Regions from separate parts of the Arthrobacter sp. B2I5 genome, predicted to be linked through region 1. Evidence: riboswitches for the same ligand, from Rfam matches in the RefSeq annotation. Region 1 holds a riboswitch; the other holds the start of a gene.
What was found. Region 1 has a riboswitch for glycine ahead of cycA (D-serine/D-alanine/glycine transporter). Riboswitches for the same ligand answer to the same signal wherever they lie in the genome.
Positions count from the first base shown of each region.

Region 1 (7,290 bases):
GCACCACGTTGTAGAGCTTGCCGGAGAAGTTGATCCGCATGCCGTGCGTGAGGTGGCCGCCGTGGGCCAGGTTGAGGCCCATGATGGTGTCGCCGGGCTTGATCAGCGCGTGCATCACTGAGGCGTTGGCCTGCGCGCCGGAGTGCGGCTGGACATTCGCGAACCCGGCCCCGAACAGGGCCTTCAGCCGGTCAATGGCAAGTTGCTCGATCACGTCGACGTGCTCACAGCCGCCGTAGTAGCGCTTGCCCGGATAGCCTTCGGCGTACTTGTTGGTCAGCACCGAGCCCTGCGCCTGCATTACTGCTGCGGCAGTGTGGTTCTCGGAAGCGATCATCTCCAGGCCGTCGCGCTGCCGGCCCAGTTCGTCGTCGATCTTTGCCGCAATCTCGGGATCCAGGACGGCGAGATCGGCGTTCAGGCTGGGGGAGACCACCTGTTCAAAGGTGACGGTCCCCGCCGATGCAGCCCCGCTCACAGCTCGCCGCCGTTCGCTGCTGCGTACTCCTCGGCCGACATCAGCGGGCCTTCCTCGGTAACGGCCACCTTGAAGAGCCAGCCGGCGCCGTAGGGGTCGCTGTTGATCAGGGCGGGGTCCGAGACCACGCCGTCATTGATCTCGATGACCTCACCGGTCACCGGAGCGTAGAGGTCGGAGACGGACTTGGTGGATTCCACTTCGCCGCAGGTTTCGCCGGCCGTCACGGTGGAGCCGACCTCGGGAAGGTCAACGTACACGATGTCACCCAGGGCGTCGGCAGCCACGGCGGAAATCCCGATCCCTGCGGGGCCGGATCCGTCAACGGCAACCCACTCGTGCTCGGCGGAGTACTTCAGTTCAGAAACAACTTTGCTCATGATTTTTCCTTACGTTTGAAAACTGCGGTGGCTTACTTTTGGCGCTTGTAGAACGGGAGGCTGACCACTTCGAAGCGCTCGGGCTTGCCGCGGAGGTCGATGTCCAGGACGGTGCCGGCTTCAGCGAATTCGACGTCGACGTAGGCCATGGCGACCGGGTACCCGAGGGTGGGGGAGGGCTGGCCGGAGGTCACTTCACCCACCAGGCTGCCGTCCTTGAGGACGGGGTAGTGGGCGCGGGCGGCACGGCGGCCGGTGCCCTTGAGGCCCACCAGCTTCTGCCCGATGGTTGAACCGACTCCGGCGGCCTTGATGGCGGCCAGTGCTTCCTTGCCCACGAAGTCGCTCTCCTTTGCCAGCGACACCACGGGACCAAGGCCGGCCGCGTAGGCGTTGACGTGGCGGGAGAGTTCGTTGCCGTAGAGCGGCATGCCTGCTTCGAGGCGGAGGGAGTCACGGGCGGCGAGGCCGGCGGGGATGAGCCCGTGGCCGGCGCCGGCTTCCAGCAGCGCTTCCCACAGGCCGGCGGCATCCTCGTTGGGAACGTAGATTTCGAAGCCGTCCTCGCCGGTGTAGCCGGTGCGGGCCACGAGGAGGTCCTGGCCGTTTATTTCCACCTCGACGGCGGCGTAATACTTCAACTCCCGGACCAGTGCGTGCTGTTCGGCCGGGACCAGCTTCAGGAGGATTGCCTCGGAATTCGGTCCCTGCACGGCAATCAGCGAGGTCTCAGCGGAGGCGTCGGTCACCGTGACATCAAAGTTGGCGGAGCGCTCCAGGAGTTCCTTGGCTACAACCGCGGCGTTGCCCGCGTTGGGCACCACCAGGTACTTGTCCACGCCTTCTTCGGGGGACGGGCGGCGGTAGGTGATGAGGTCGTCGATGATGCCGCCGTCCTCGTTGCAGATTAGCGAGTACTTCGCCTTTCCGACGACGACCGCGGACAGTTTGCCCGCGAGGGCGTAGTCCAGGAACGCTGCAGCGTCCGGGCCCGTGACCCAGACTTCGCCCATGTGGGAGAGGTCGAACAGGCCGGCGGCGTTGCGGACGGCGTGGTGCTCGGCGAGCTCGGACTCGTACTTGAGCGGCATCTGCCAGCCGCCGAAGTCCGTGAAGGAGGCCCCGGCTTTCTTGTGCTGATCATAGAGCGCGGTGTAGTTCTCATTCATTGGAAAATCCTTAGTTCTCAAATTCGGAAAGCGGAGGGCAGGAGCACACCAGGTTGCGGTCCCCTGCTGCGCCGTCGATCCTGCCCACGGGCGGGAAGTACTTGTCCTGCCGCAGTGCGCTCACGGGGAAGGCGGCCTGCTCGCGCGGGTATGTCCGGTCCCAGTCCGAGGCGACGACGGCGGCAGCCGTGTGGGGTGCGTTGCGCAGCGGGGACTTCTCCACGGGGAAGTCGCCGGCGGCCACCTGGTCGATTTCCTTGCGGATGGTGATCATGGCTTCAATGAAGCGGTCGATCTCCGCGAGGTCCTCGGACTCGGTGGGCTCTACCATCAGGGTGCCTGCCACCGGGAACGAAAGGGTGGGGGCGTGGAAGCCGAAGTCGATGAGGCGCTTGGCAACATCTTCCGCCGTGACACCGGTCTTGGCGGTCAGCTCGCGCAGGTCCAGGATGCATTCGTGGGCCACCAGGCCGCCTTCGCCCGTGTACAGAACGGGGTAGAACTCGTTCAGGCGGGAGGCGACGTAGTTCGCTGCCAGCAGCGCTGACTTGGTGGCCTCGGTCAGGCCCTCGCCGCCCATCAGCTTCACGTAGGCCCAGGAAATGGGCAGCACGCCTGCGGAGCCGAACCGGGACGCGGAAATGGCAACCCCATGCCCGTCCTCGTGCGCAGTCTTGTTCGCATCGCCGGGCATGAACGGCGCGAGGTGGGCCTTGGCGGCAACCGGGCCGACGCCGGGGCCGCCGCCGCCGTGCGGGATGCAGAAGGTCTTGTGCAGGTTCAGGTGGGACACGTCGCCGCCGAACTTGCCGGGCTGCGCAAGCCCCACGAGGGCGTTCAGGTTGGCGCCGTCAACGTATACCTGGCCGCCGGCAGCGTGAACGGCGTCGCAGACCTCACGGACGTTGGCGTCGTACACCCCATGGGTGGACGGGTAGGTGATCATGATGCAGGACAGGACGTCCTTGTGGGCCTCGATCTTGGCCGTGAGGTCATCGTGGTCGATTGTCCCGTCCGCGGCGGTGGCGACGACGACGACCTTCATCCCGGCGAGCACGGCGGAGGCGGCGTTGGTGCCGTGCGCCGATGCGGGAATCAGGCAGACGTTGCGCTGCTGGTCGCCGCGGGAGTGGTGGTAGCCGCGGATCGCCAGCAGGCCCGCGAGCTCGCCCTGGGAGCCGGCGTTGGGCTGGATGGACACCTGGTCGTAGCCGGTGATCGTGGTCAGGTCCGCCTCAAGGTCGGCAATGAGTTCACGCCAGCCTTCGGTCTGGGAGTCCGGGGCGAACGGGTGGATGGAGGCGAACTCGGGCCAGGAGATGGCCTCCATTTCTGCGGTGGCGTTCAGCTTCATGGTGCAGGAGCCCAGCGGGATCATGGTGCGGTCCAGCGCCAGGTCCCGATCGGACAGGCGGCGGATGTAGCGCAGGAGCTGGGTTTCGGACCGGTGGGTGTTGAACACCGGGTGCTGCAGGTAGTCGGAGGTGCGCAGCACTGACTCCGGCAGCTCGAACCCCTGGGCGTCACTCACGGGACCGGCGCCAAAGGCGACGGCAACGGCCGACAGTGTTGCCGCCGTCGTCGTCTCATCAACGGAGACGCCCACGGTGTCCGCGTCGATGAAGCGCAGGTTGATCCCGCGGGCTTCCGCTGCGGTGATCACCTTGGCGGCCTTGCCGGGAACGCGGACTGTGAGGGTGTCGAAGAAGGAGTCGGTGACCAGTTCGCGGCCCATGGAAGCCAGCGCGGTGGCCAGGACCCGGGCCTTGTGATGGGCGGTTTCGGCAATTGCCTTCAGTCCGTCCGGGCCGTGGTAGACCGCGTAGAAGGAGGACACGATGGCCAGCAGGGCCTGGGCGGTGCAGATGTTGGAGGTGGCCTTCTCGCGGCGGATGTGCTGCTCGCGGGTCTGCAGGGCCAGGCGGTAGGCGGGCGCCCCGGCGTTGTCCTTGGACACGCCCACGATCCTGCCGGGCAGGGTCCGTTCCATGCCCTTTTGTACGGCCATGTAGGCGGCGTGCGGGCCGCCGAAGAACAGCGGCACGCCAAAGCGCTGGGTGGAGCCGACGGCGACGTCCGCTCCCTGTTCGCCCGGCGGGGTGATGAGGGTGAGGGCCAGCAGGTCCGCGGCCACGGTGACCAGCGCACCGCGGTCCTTGGCCTCGGCGATGACGGCGGACTGGTCCCAGACCCGGCCGGAGACGCCGGGCTGCTGCAGGACGACGCCGTTGATGGCACCGTCGGGCAGGCCCTGGGAGAGGTCGGCCACCTCCACCTCGAAGCCGAGCGCCTCCGCACGGCCCAGCACGATGGCGATTGTTTGGGGGAGGCAGTCGGCGTCGAGCACCGTCTTTCCGTCCTTGGCATCCTTGTTCTTGTTGGCGCGGCGCATCAGCAGCACGGCCTCAGCCACCGCCGTGGCCTCGTCGAGGAGGGAGGCGTTGGCCACGGGAAGGGCCGTCAGGTCCTGGACCATGGTCTGGAAGTTCAGCAGGGCCTCGAGCCGGCCCTGGGAAATCTCCGGCTGGTACGGGGTGTAGGCGGTGTACCAGGCCGGGGATTCCAGGATGTTGCGGCGGATCACCGGCGGAGTGACGGTGTCGTAGTAGCCCTGGCCGATCATCTGGACCGCGGTCTTGTTCCTGCCGGCGATCCGGCGGAGCTCGGCCAGGACCTCCACCTCGCTGAGGGCGTCGGTCAGCCTGAGCGCAGTTTCCTGACGGATGGACGCGGGGACGGCCACGTCAACGAGGCCATCCACGCTGTCGTAGCCCACGGCCTTGAGCATGGTGTCGACGTCGGCCTGGCGGCGCGCGCCGATATGGCGGTCAACAAACGATGTTGGATGCGATTGAATCGTCATGAGGAACTCCAGTTCTGGCCGGCCAAAAGGTGGCGCGGCGTGGGATGGGTTCCTCCCCGCTCTGTATTGGACCTGAGAGATTCCGCGTTGCCTGCTCTTGGCAGGGGGCCGCTTGCACCGTCGGTGAACCAGGCAAAAGCCCGGTTGCTTTCCAGAGTCGCCTCGCCGTGACGGTACGTGGGCCTGAGAGATTCCTGGGGAGGATTTGCTCCTACGGCGCCTGCCCGGTGTTTGGCCGGGAGGACTCTCCCGTCACAGCTCGAAAGGCTTATTCAAATATGGGTGATTCGGCTCACAAGGTATCGGGATTAACTGCCGGTGGCAAATCGGGCGGCCGCCGCAGCGGCTGAATTCGGCCCGCGAGACCCCTTCTGTCGCGCTTGTGTCAGAGCAGGTTTGACTTTCGATCGTGACGGACACCACACTGAACCCCGGGATTGGCGCCGCCGGTGGCCGGCTCAACATATCCGGAGCGGCCCACCAGCCGGCGCCCGTCCCAATGCATGACCCGCCGCGGCCCCCAGGGCTGCGGTACCAACTGAACATGCCTTCGACCTGCGGCGGGAGAGCCCTGCCGGTACATTCAGCAGGCGCCGTAGGAGCAAATCCTCCCCAGGAAACTCTCAGGCCCACGTACCGCCGCGGACAGGCAACTCTGGAAAGCAGCCAGGCAAGTTCCTGGCTCACCGACGGTGCAAGCGGCTTGGCTGCGGAAACTCTCAGGTTCACTACAGAGCGGGGAGGAACCAAATCTTTTGCGGTACCCAAGTGCCGCTTTATCGATGGAGTTCCTCATGGCGATTCATCCCCCCACGTCCAACGGCGAACCTGCGCGCAACGAAGCCGCAAACACGGCCGTCCGCAGCGAGCCACCCCACCTTGAACGGCAGCTCACCAACCGCCACATCCAGCTGATCGCCATTGGCGGAGCGATCGGCACGGGCCTTTTCATGGGCTCCGGCAAGACCATCTCCGCGGCCGGCCCATCCGTGATCTTCGTGTACATGATCATCGGTTTCATGCTCTTCTTCGTCATGCGGGCCATGGGCGAACTGCTGTTGAGCAACCTGAGCTACAAGTCCTTCAGTGACTTCGCTGCTGATCTCCTGGGGCCCTGGGCAGGCTTCTTCACCGGCTGGACCTACTGGTTCTGCTGGGTGATCACCGGAATCGCGGACGTGATCGCCATCGCCGGCTACTCCAAGGAACTCTGGCCGGGGCTTCCGCTGTGGATCCCGGGCCTGGCCACGGTGGGCATCCTGCTCCTGCTGAACCTCGCCACCGTCAAGGCTTTCGGCGAGACCGAGTTCTGGTTCGCCCTTATCAAAATCATCGCCATCGCTGCCCTCATCATCGTGGGCCTCTTCATGATTTTCACCCGCTTCCAGAGCGACGCGGGCACGGCAAGCTTCACCAACCTGTGGAGCCACGGCGGGTTCTTCCCCAACGAGTTCATGGGCTTCGTGGCCGGATTCCAGATCGCCGTGTTCGCCTTCGTGGGCATCGAACTGGTGGGCACCACCGCCGCCGAGGCCAAGAACCCAGAGCGCACGCTGCCCAAGGCCATCAACGCCATCCCTGTCCGCGTGCTGCTGTTCTACGTCGGCGCGCTGGTCATCCTGATGGCGGTCACCCCGTGGACCCAGTTCGCCGCGGGCCACAGCCCCTTCATCGGCATGTTCTCCCTGGCCGGCCTCGGCGCCGCGGCCACAGTGGTCAACCTGGTGGTCCTCACCTCGGCCATGTCCTCCGCGAACTCCGGAATCTACTCCACCTCCCGCATGGTCTTCGGCCTGGCCCAGGAAGGTGACGCCCCCGGCATGTTCGGCCGCCTGTCCACGAGGAAGGTGCCCAGCAACGCGCTGTTCCTGTCCTGCGTCCTGCTGTTGTCCGGCGTCGTACTCATGTATGCCGGCCAGGACGTTGGCAAGGCCTTCGAAATGGTGACCACCGTGTCCGCCGTCTGCTTCGTCTTCGTCTGGTCGATCATCCTGGCCAGCTACATCTCCTTCCGGCGCCGCCGGCCGCACCTGCATGAGGCGTCAAAGTTCAAGATGCCCGGTGGCATCCCGGCCGTGTGGGTGGTTTACGCGTTCTTCGCCTTCGTCCTGTGGGCCCTGACCACCCAGCCCGACACCCTCGTTGCACTGCTGGTAACCCCCATCTGGTTCGTCGTCCTTGGCGTGGCGTGGGCCATCCTGCGGCGCCGTCCCGCCCACCTGGCCCGCTTCGAGGTCTTCCAGGCTGAACTTCGGGCCGACCAGGCTGCCGCCGGGCGCCCCGCAGGCCAGGACTCCGGCGCGGCAGGGCATGATGTCCAGGAGGCCAGGAAGTAACGGCCGACGGCGGGTTGCGGCGCAGGCGCTTGGCTTCAGTTGCCGAGTCCTGCCGCCGCAGGCC
Region 1 is NZ_JAUSYF010000001.1:3,951,476-3,958,765, reverse strand. It holds gene glyA (serine hydroxymethyltransferase) at 1-478, opposite strand, end outside; gene gcvH (glycine cleavage system protein GcvH) at 475-858, opposite strand; gene gcvT (glycine cleavage system aminomethyltransferase GcvT) at 891-2,027, opposite strand; gene gcvP (aminomethyl-transferring glycine dehydrogenase) at 2,038-4,890, opposite strand; glycine riboswitch at 5,052-5,152, opposite strand; glycine riboswitch at 5,442-5,539, shown strand; gene cycA (D-serine/D-alanine/glycine transporter) at 5,685-7,226, shown strand.

Region 2 (7,290 bases), 380 kb from region 1:
GGTGAGGACGTTCAACGCTTTGTTGTCGGCCAGGTCCGCCAGTTCCGGGGAGCCTGTGAGCTGGGACAGGAAAAGGTAGAAGAAGTCGACGGCGACGCCGGCCAGGTTGGACAGCACGATGATGTTTGCGGCCAGCAGGCCCCACCCGCCCATCCAGCCGATCCAGGGGCCGAAGGCTTTGGTCACCCAGGTGAACGTTGTGCCGCTGTCCGGGGAGTCGGCGTTGAGCTCCCGGTAGGCGAGCGAGACCAGGATCATGGGGATGAACCCGATCAGGAAGATGACTGGCAGCTGGAGCCCGGCTTCGTTGACGGTGGGTCCGAGTGCGCTGGTGAGGGTATAGGCGGGGGCGATGGTTGAAATGCCGAGGACGACGACGGCAAGGAGGCCGAGCTGCCCGCCCTTGAGTCCCTTGGCGCTGACGCCGTCCGCGGAGGGTGCGTGGGCGTGCGGGCCGGGTTTGGCGGTACTGGTGCGGATTATCTCTGTCATGGCACCACTTTCTGGAAGGCTGTGAGACGGAGGTCACTATATGAATGGCGTTCATTTAGTATGGGGGCACGTGGCCTGTGACGCAAGACGCAATATGAATCACATTCGTTTATTACTCTCCGCCGAAATTAGTAAGCTCACTGAGAAATTGCCGCAAGCCCTGCCGCCGCGCGCTGTGTGGCTGGTAGCGTCGGCCGTATTGGACTACTTGAGGAGGATGCATGAAAGCTTCACCGACACTGACCAACAACCTGCAGGCTGTCCTGGCCGACCTGATCGAACTCCACGTTCAGGGCAAGCAGGCGCACTGGAACATCGTGGGCCCCAACTTCCGCGACCTTCACCTGCAGCTTGATGAAATCGTCGACGCTGCCCGCCAGTTCGCCGACGACACTGCCGAGCGCATGCGTGCCCTGCACGCGGTCCCGGATGGCCGCAGCTCCACGGTTGCCGAAACCACCAGCCTGGCCCAGTTCCCCGACGGGCTGATCAGCACCACGGATGCCATCGAGCGGATCGTTGCCGCCATGGAGGCCGCCGTGGGCACCATGCGCAAAGTCCATGACGAGGTGGATGAGGAGGATCCCACCTCCGCGGACCTCCTCCATGAGTTCATTGCCCGGCTGGAGCAGTTTGCCTGGATGGTGCAGGCCGAGAACATGAAGCCCACCGCCAAGGTAACCGCCGCCGACTCCAAGTAGCGGCTCAGGCCGCCTCCCATCTCAAAGGGCGCCCGGCGCCGGGGTATTCCCTCGGCGCCGGGCGCCTCTTTGTGCAGCCAACACGGCACCCTCGCCTGCTAGCCCGCTTTTGGCACTTTCCGCAGCACGACGGCGGCGAGGACTGCCGCCGTCGCCATCAGTACCAGCCCAATCGCCGCGGTGATGTGGACGCCGGAATCAAAGGCTGCTGCCGCAGCTTGGCGGACGGCTTCCGACAGTGATTCGGGCACCAGGTTTGCCGCTTCAATTGCGCCGGCGAGGGTTTCACGGGCATTGTGCAGGGTGGATCCGGGCAGCATGCCGTCCAGTCCCGCGGGCAGGCGCAGGTTCTGCTGGTAGGACGCGGTCAGGATGGAGCCCAGCACCGCGGTCCCCAGCAGCGAGCCCACCTCGTAGCCTGTCTCCGAGATCGCCGCGGCAGCGCCTGACTTCTCCGGCGGGGCGGACCCGAGGATGAGGTCGTTGGAGATGGTTTCGGCTGTGCCCACGCCCAGTGCCAGGACCAGGAGCGCCGCCAGCAGCAGCGAGGGCCCGCCGTCGTGGTTGCCGAAAGCCACCATGGTGTAGCCCGCAGCGCTGAAGGCGAGTCCAGCCGCCACCACGAAGCCGGGGCGTACCTTGCGGACCAGCGGCACCACCACCAGCCCGGCCACCACCGTGGCGGCCAGTGCCGGGATCATGGCAACGCCCGCCGCGGAGGGGGTCATGCCCTCGAGGAGCTGGAGGTGCTGGGCAAGGAACAGGATGAATCCGTTGAAGGAGAACAGGGCAAGGATGTTGGCGCTGATGGCCATGCTGAACACCCTGTTCCGGAACAGGGACATGTCCAGCAGCGGGTGCTTTAGCCGGTGCTGCCGCCGCACGAACACGGCTCCCATCAGCAGGCCGAAGGCGATTGCGCCCAGCCCTGCAGTCCCCGGGCCTTCGGTGGCAACTGCCTTGATTCCGTAGACGACGGGCACCATGACCAGCATGGAGAGCACGATGCTGGGGGTGTCCACTTTGCCGGGCGCCGGATCCTTCGATTCGGGGATGACGGCCGGGCCAAAGGCCAGCAGGGGGAGCATGAGCGGGACCGCCACCAGGAAGACGGCGCCCCACCAGAAGTGCTCCACCAGCCATCCGCCGACGATCGGACCCAGGGCCGCGCCGCCGGAGAAGCCGGCAGCCCAGATGGCCACGGCCAGCCTCCGGCGGTTGGGCTCCGGGAAGATGTTGCGGATCAGCGACAGCGTGGAAGGCATCAGCATGGCCCCGAAGAACCCCAGGGCGGCGCGGCCGGCGATAAGCCACTCCGGCGCCGGCGCAAAAGCGGTGGCAACGGACAGTCCGGCGAAGCCGATGCTGCCAAGGATCAGCAGCCTCCGCCGCCCGATCCGATCGCCCAGGCTACCCATCGATACCAGCAGTCCGGCGAGTACCAGCGGATACGCGTCAACGATCCACAGCAGCTGCACGCCGGTGGGTTCCAGGGCCCCTGCGATGGCGGGCAGCGCGAACGTCAGGGCGGTGTTGTCCACCGCCACCAGCAGAACCGGGAACATCAGCAGCCCCAGCGCCAGCCAGTCACGCCACGGAGGACGCCGGGCCGTTGCCGCCTGCACGGACGCGGAACTCTTGATGGAAGTGGTCATGGAAGTAACTATACCGTCCGGACGGTACAGTTTCAAAGTGCGTGGTTTTCCTTCTTTCCGGCCTGGTGGAAGGCATGATGGAAGGCATGCCCCGAAAGCCTGTTGCCCGTGACGCGGTCCTTGACGCCTTCGAGTCCCTGCTGATCGAGGTGGGGGAGCGCGCGGCCACCCTTGATGCCGTGGCCCGCAAGGCGGGGGTGTCCAAAGGCGGCCTCCTCTACCACTTTCCCAACAAGGAAGCGCTCATCGCCGTGCTGCTTGACCGGCTGGAGGGCCTGGCCCGGGAGGATGCCGACGCGATGGCCGCTGCCACTGAAGGCGCCGCCGCATACTTCATCCGTTCCTCCGTCTGGGCGGATACTCCACTGGACCGTGCCATCGTGGCCGCCACCCGGCTTGCCGAGGTGGCCCACGAAGAGACGCGGCGCCGGTTCGCGGCCATCCAGCAGCGCTGGCTGGACGAGATCGCTGCCGATGTTGGACCGGGCCTGGCCAAGGCAGTCCTCTACATGGGGGACGGCCTCTACTTCAACGCCATGCTGTCCGTTGCCCCCGCCCCGGCAGGGGGAGCGGCCGCCGACGTGGAGGAACTCCTGGCCGCTTTGGAGCGGCTCCGGAGGTAGTTCCGGTCATTTGCCGGGAGGGGTTGCCGCGTAGGACAATAGAGAGTTGTGAGGGCTGTCACCGGCCTTCATGGTTCGACAATTGAATAGCCTTTGATCTGCGGCGGGAGAGTTCTGCCGGAAGTACAGGCAGGCGCCGTTGGAGCAAATCCTCCCCAGGAATCTCGCAGGCCCCCGTACCGCCGCGGCGAGGCACCTCTGGAAAGCAGCAGGCAGTCCACCACCCCTTTGGGAATGCAAGGACTGTTGTGCTCACCGACGGTGCAAGCGGGTCCTGCCCAGGCAGGCTACGCGGAAACTCTCAGGTCCAATACAGAGCGGGGAGGGACCCGAATAGCTGTGGCGTACCCTTCGCCGCCTGAGTAAATGGAGTTCCTTCGTGTCGGTTACCCCAGCCTCCACCACCTTCGTAGACCGCCATATCGGCGCGCGCCGCCAGGCCGACGTCGACACCATGCTCAAAGCCGTAGGCTACGACTCGGTCGACTCCCTTGTTGATACCGCCGTTCCCAAGGTCATCCGCCAGGACACCGCGCTTCGCCTGCAGGACGCCCTCAGCGAGGTCGAAGTCCTCACCGAGCTGCGGAAGCTTGCCGCGAAGAACAAGACGGCCGTGCAGCTGATCGGCCAGGGCTACTCCGATACCGTGACCCCGCCGGTGATCCGCCGCAACATCCTCGAGTCCCCGGCCTGGTACACCGCCTACACCCCTTACCAGCCCGAGATTTCCCAGGGCCGGCTGGAGGCGCTGCTGAACTTCCAGACCATGGTGCAGGACCTCGTGGGGCTGCCCATTGCCAACGCATCGCTGCTCGATGAAGCAACCGCCGTGGTTGAGGCCGTGCTGCTGATGCGCCGCGCCAACAAGGCCAAGCCCGCCGCCGACGGCAAGACCGTCCTGGACATCGACGTGCTCCCGCAGACCATCGCCATTGTCAAGGGCCGTGCGGAGGCGCTGGGCTTCGAGGTGGAGGTGGCCGATCTCTCCAAGGGCCTGCCCGACGGCGGCATCAACGGTGTGGTGCTGCAGCAGCCCGGCGCTTCGGGCCGGGTCTGGGACCAGTCCGGTGTGATCGCCGCTGCAAAGGAGCGCGGCGCGCTGGTGACTGTGGCCGCGGACCTGCTGGCCCTTACCCTGATCACCCCGCCGGGCGAGCAGGGCGCCGACATCGCCGTCGGCTCAGCCCAGCGTTTCGGTGTTCCGCTGTTCTTCGGCGGCCCGCACGCCGCCTACATGGCTGTCCGCAAGGGCCTGGAGCGCTCGCTTCCCGGCCGCCTGGTGGGCGTGTCCAAGGACGACGCCGGCGTTCCCGCCTACCGTCTGGCCCTGCAGACCCGCGAGCAGCACATCCGCCGCGAGAAGGCCACGTCCAACATCTGCACCGCCCAGGCGCTACTGGCCATTGTCGCCTCGATGTACGCCGTGTACCACGGGCCGGACGGGCTGAAGGCGATCGCCGAAACGGCACACGGCCACGCCCGTACCCTGGCTGCCTCCCTTGCCGCCGCCGGCGTCGACGTCCTGCACCGGAGCTTCTTCGACACCCTGACCGTCCGGGTGCCCGGACGGGCTGCCGGCATCATCGCCGACGCCGAGGCGCGCGGCATCAACCTGCGCAGCATCGACGCCGATACTGTGGGCATCGCCCTGGATGAAACCACGACGCCGGCCATCGTCGCCCAGGTGGCCGACGTCTTTGGCGCTTCCGTTGCTCAGGGTGAAGGTTTTGCGCTGGAGACCGCCGTCGAGCGTTCCTCCGACTACCTGCAACACCCGGTGTTCAACACCCACCGCTCGGAAACCCAACTCCTGCGCTACATCCGCAAGCTCTCTGACCGCGACCTTGCGCTGGACCGCACCATGATCCCGCTGGGCTCCTGCACCATGAAGCTGAACGCCACCGCGGAGATGGAGGCCATTTCCTGGCCGGAGTTCGCCTCCATCCACCCGTTCGCCCCAGACTCCCAGACCGAAGGCTGGCGCGAACTCATCGCCGATCTCGAGGCAGACCTGACCACGATCACCGGCTACGACCAGGTGTCCATCCAGCCCAACGCCGGCTCCCAGGGCGAGCTCGCGGGCCTGTTGGCGATCCGCGGCTACCACCACTCCCGCGGCGACCAGCAGCGCAACGTCTGCCTGATTCCCGCCTCGGCGCACGGCACGAACGCTGCCTCCGCAGTGCTCGCGGGTATGAAGGTCGTCGTTGTCGCCACCGCTTCTGACGGGACGATCGACCACGATGACCTCACGGCCAAGATCGAGGCCCACAAGGATGTCCTGTCCTGCATCATGATCACCTACCCGTCCACGCATGGGGTGTATGACGGGGACGTCCGTGAAGTCTGCGATGCCGTTCATGCTGCAGGCGGCCAGGTCTACATCGACGGGGCCAATCTGAACGCCCTCGTCGGCCTTGCCCAGCCGGGGCAGTTCGGCGGCGACGTGTCGCACCTGAACCTGCACAAGACCTTCTGCATCCCGCACGGCGGCGGCGGACCGGGCGTCGGACCCGTGGCTGCCAAGGCCCACCTGGCACCGTTCATGCCGGGCGATGCGAACAAGGCCGCCCACGAGGACGGGCATGGGGTTGCCATTAGCGCGTCCCGGTTCGGCTCGGCCGGCGTCCTGCCCATTTCCTGGGCCTACGTGAAGCTGATGGGCGGCGAGGGCCTGACCGAGGCCACCAAGTCCGCACTGCTGGCAGCGAACTACGTCGCGTCCCGCCTGAACGAGTACTTCCCGGTCTTGTACACGGGCGAGGGCGGGCTGGTGGCCCACGAGTGCATCCTGGACCTGCGCGAACTCACTGCGAAGACCGGCGTTACCGCGGAGGATGTGGCCAAGCGCCTCATCGATTTCGGCTTCCACGCCCCCACCCTTTCGTTCCCGGTGGCAGGCACCCTGATGGTGGAGCCCACCGAGTCCGAGGACCTGGCGGAGATCGACCGCTTCATCGAGGCCATGATCAGCATCCGCAAGGAAATCGACCAGGTGGCCAACGGCGACTTTGCCGTGGCAGACTCACCCCTGCGCCGCGCACCCCACACGGCAGCCGCCGTCGTCAGCTCTGACTGGGACCGCGCCTACCCCCGCGAGCAGGCGGCCTTCCCTGCCCATCACATGCAGGACAAGTACTTCCCGCCCGTGGGCAGGATCGACGGCGCCGCCGGCGACCGGAACCTGATCTGCTCCTGCCCGCCGCTGGAAGACTTCGAAAACTAAGGACCGGCACCAATGACCGAGAAATACACCGCGCTTTACGACGAGCACAAAAAGCTCGGCGCATCCTTCACGGACTTCGGCGGCTGGCAGATGCCGCTCAAGTACAGCTCTGAACTTGCCGAGCACCACGCCGTCCGCAACGCTGCCGGCCTGTTCGACCTCTCCCACATGGGCGAGGTCTGGGTGACCGGCCCTGACGCCGCAGCCTTCCTGGACTACGCCCTGGTGGGAAAGATCTCCGCCATGGCCGCGGGCAAGGCCAAGTACTCGCTGATCTGCAATGAGGACGGCGGCATCATCGACGACCTCATCACCTACCGCCGCCCCGCCGCGCAGGACGGTACCGACGTCTTCCTGGTGGTCCCCAACGCGGGCAACGCCGCCGTGGTGGCCACTGCCCTGCAGGAACGGGCTGCGGGATTCAATGTCGTGGTGGATGATGCCTCGGCCCGGACCTCGCTGACCGCCGTTCAGGGTCCGAAAGCCCAGGAACTCCTGCTGCGCCTGGTCCCGGCCGCGCAACACTCCCTGGTGACGGAGCTGAAGTACTACGCCGCGGCCAGCGTTCCGCTTCTGGTAGGCGGCACCGGCAA
Region 2 is NZ_JAUSYF010000001.1:3,568,384-3,575,673, reverse strand. It holds gene QFZ60_RS16595 (APC family permease) at 1-492, opposite strand, end outside; gene QFZ60_RS16590 (Dps family protein) at 714-1,193, shown strand; gene QFZ60_RS16585 (MFS transporter) at 1,292-2,848, opposite strand; gene QFZ60_RS16580 (TetR/AcrR family transcriptional regulator) at 2,935-3,471, shown strand; glycine riboswitch at 3,566-3,663, shown strand; gene gcvP (aminomethyl-transferring glycine dehydrogenase) at 3,851-6,697, shown strand; gene gcvT (glycine cleavage system aminomethyltransferase GcvT) at 6,710-7,290, shown strand, end outside.
Region 2: it holds a riboswitch for glycine, as region 1 does, so the genes downstream of both, gcvP (aminomethyl-transferring glycine dehydrogenase) here and cycA (D-serine/D-alanine/glycine transporter) in region 1, are expected to answer to the same signal.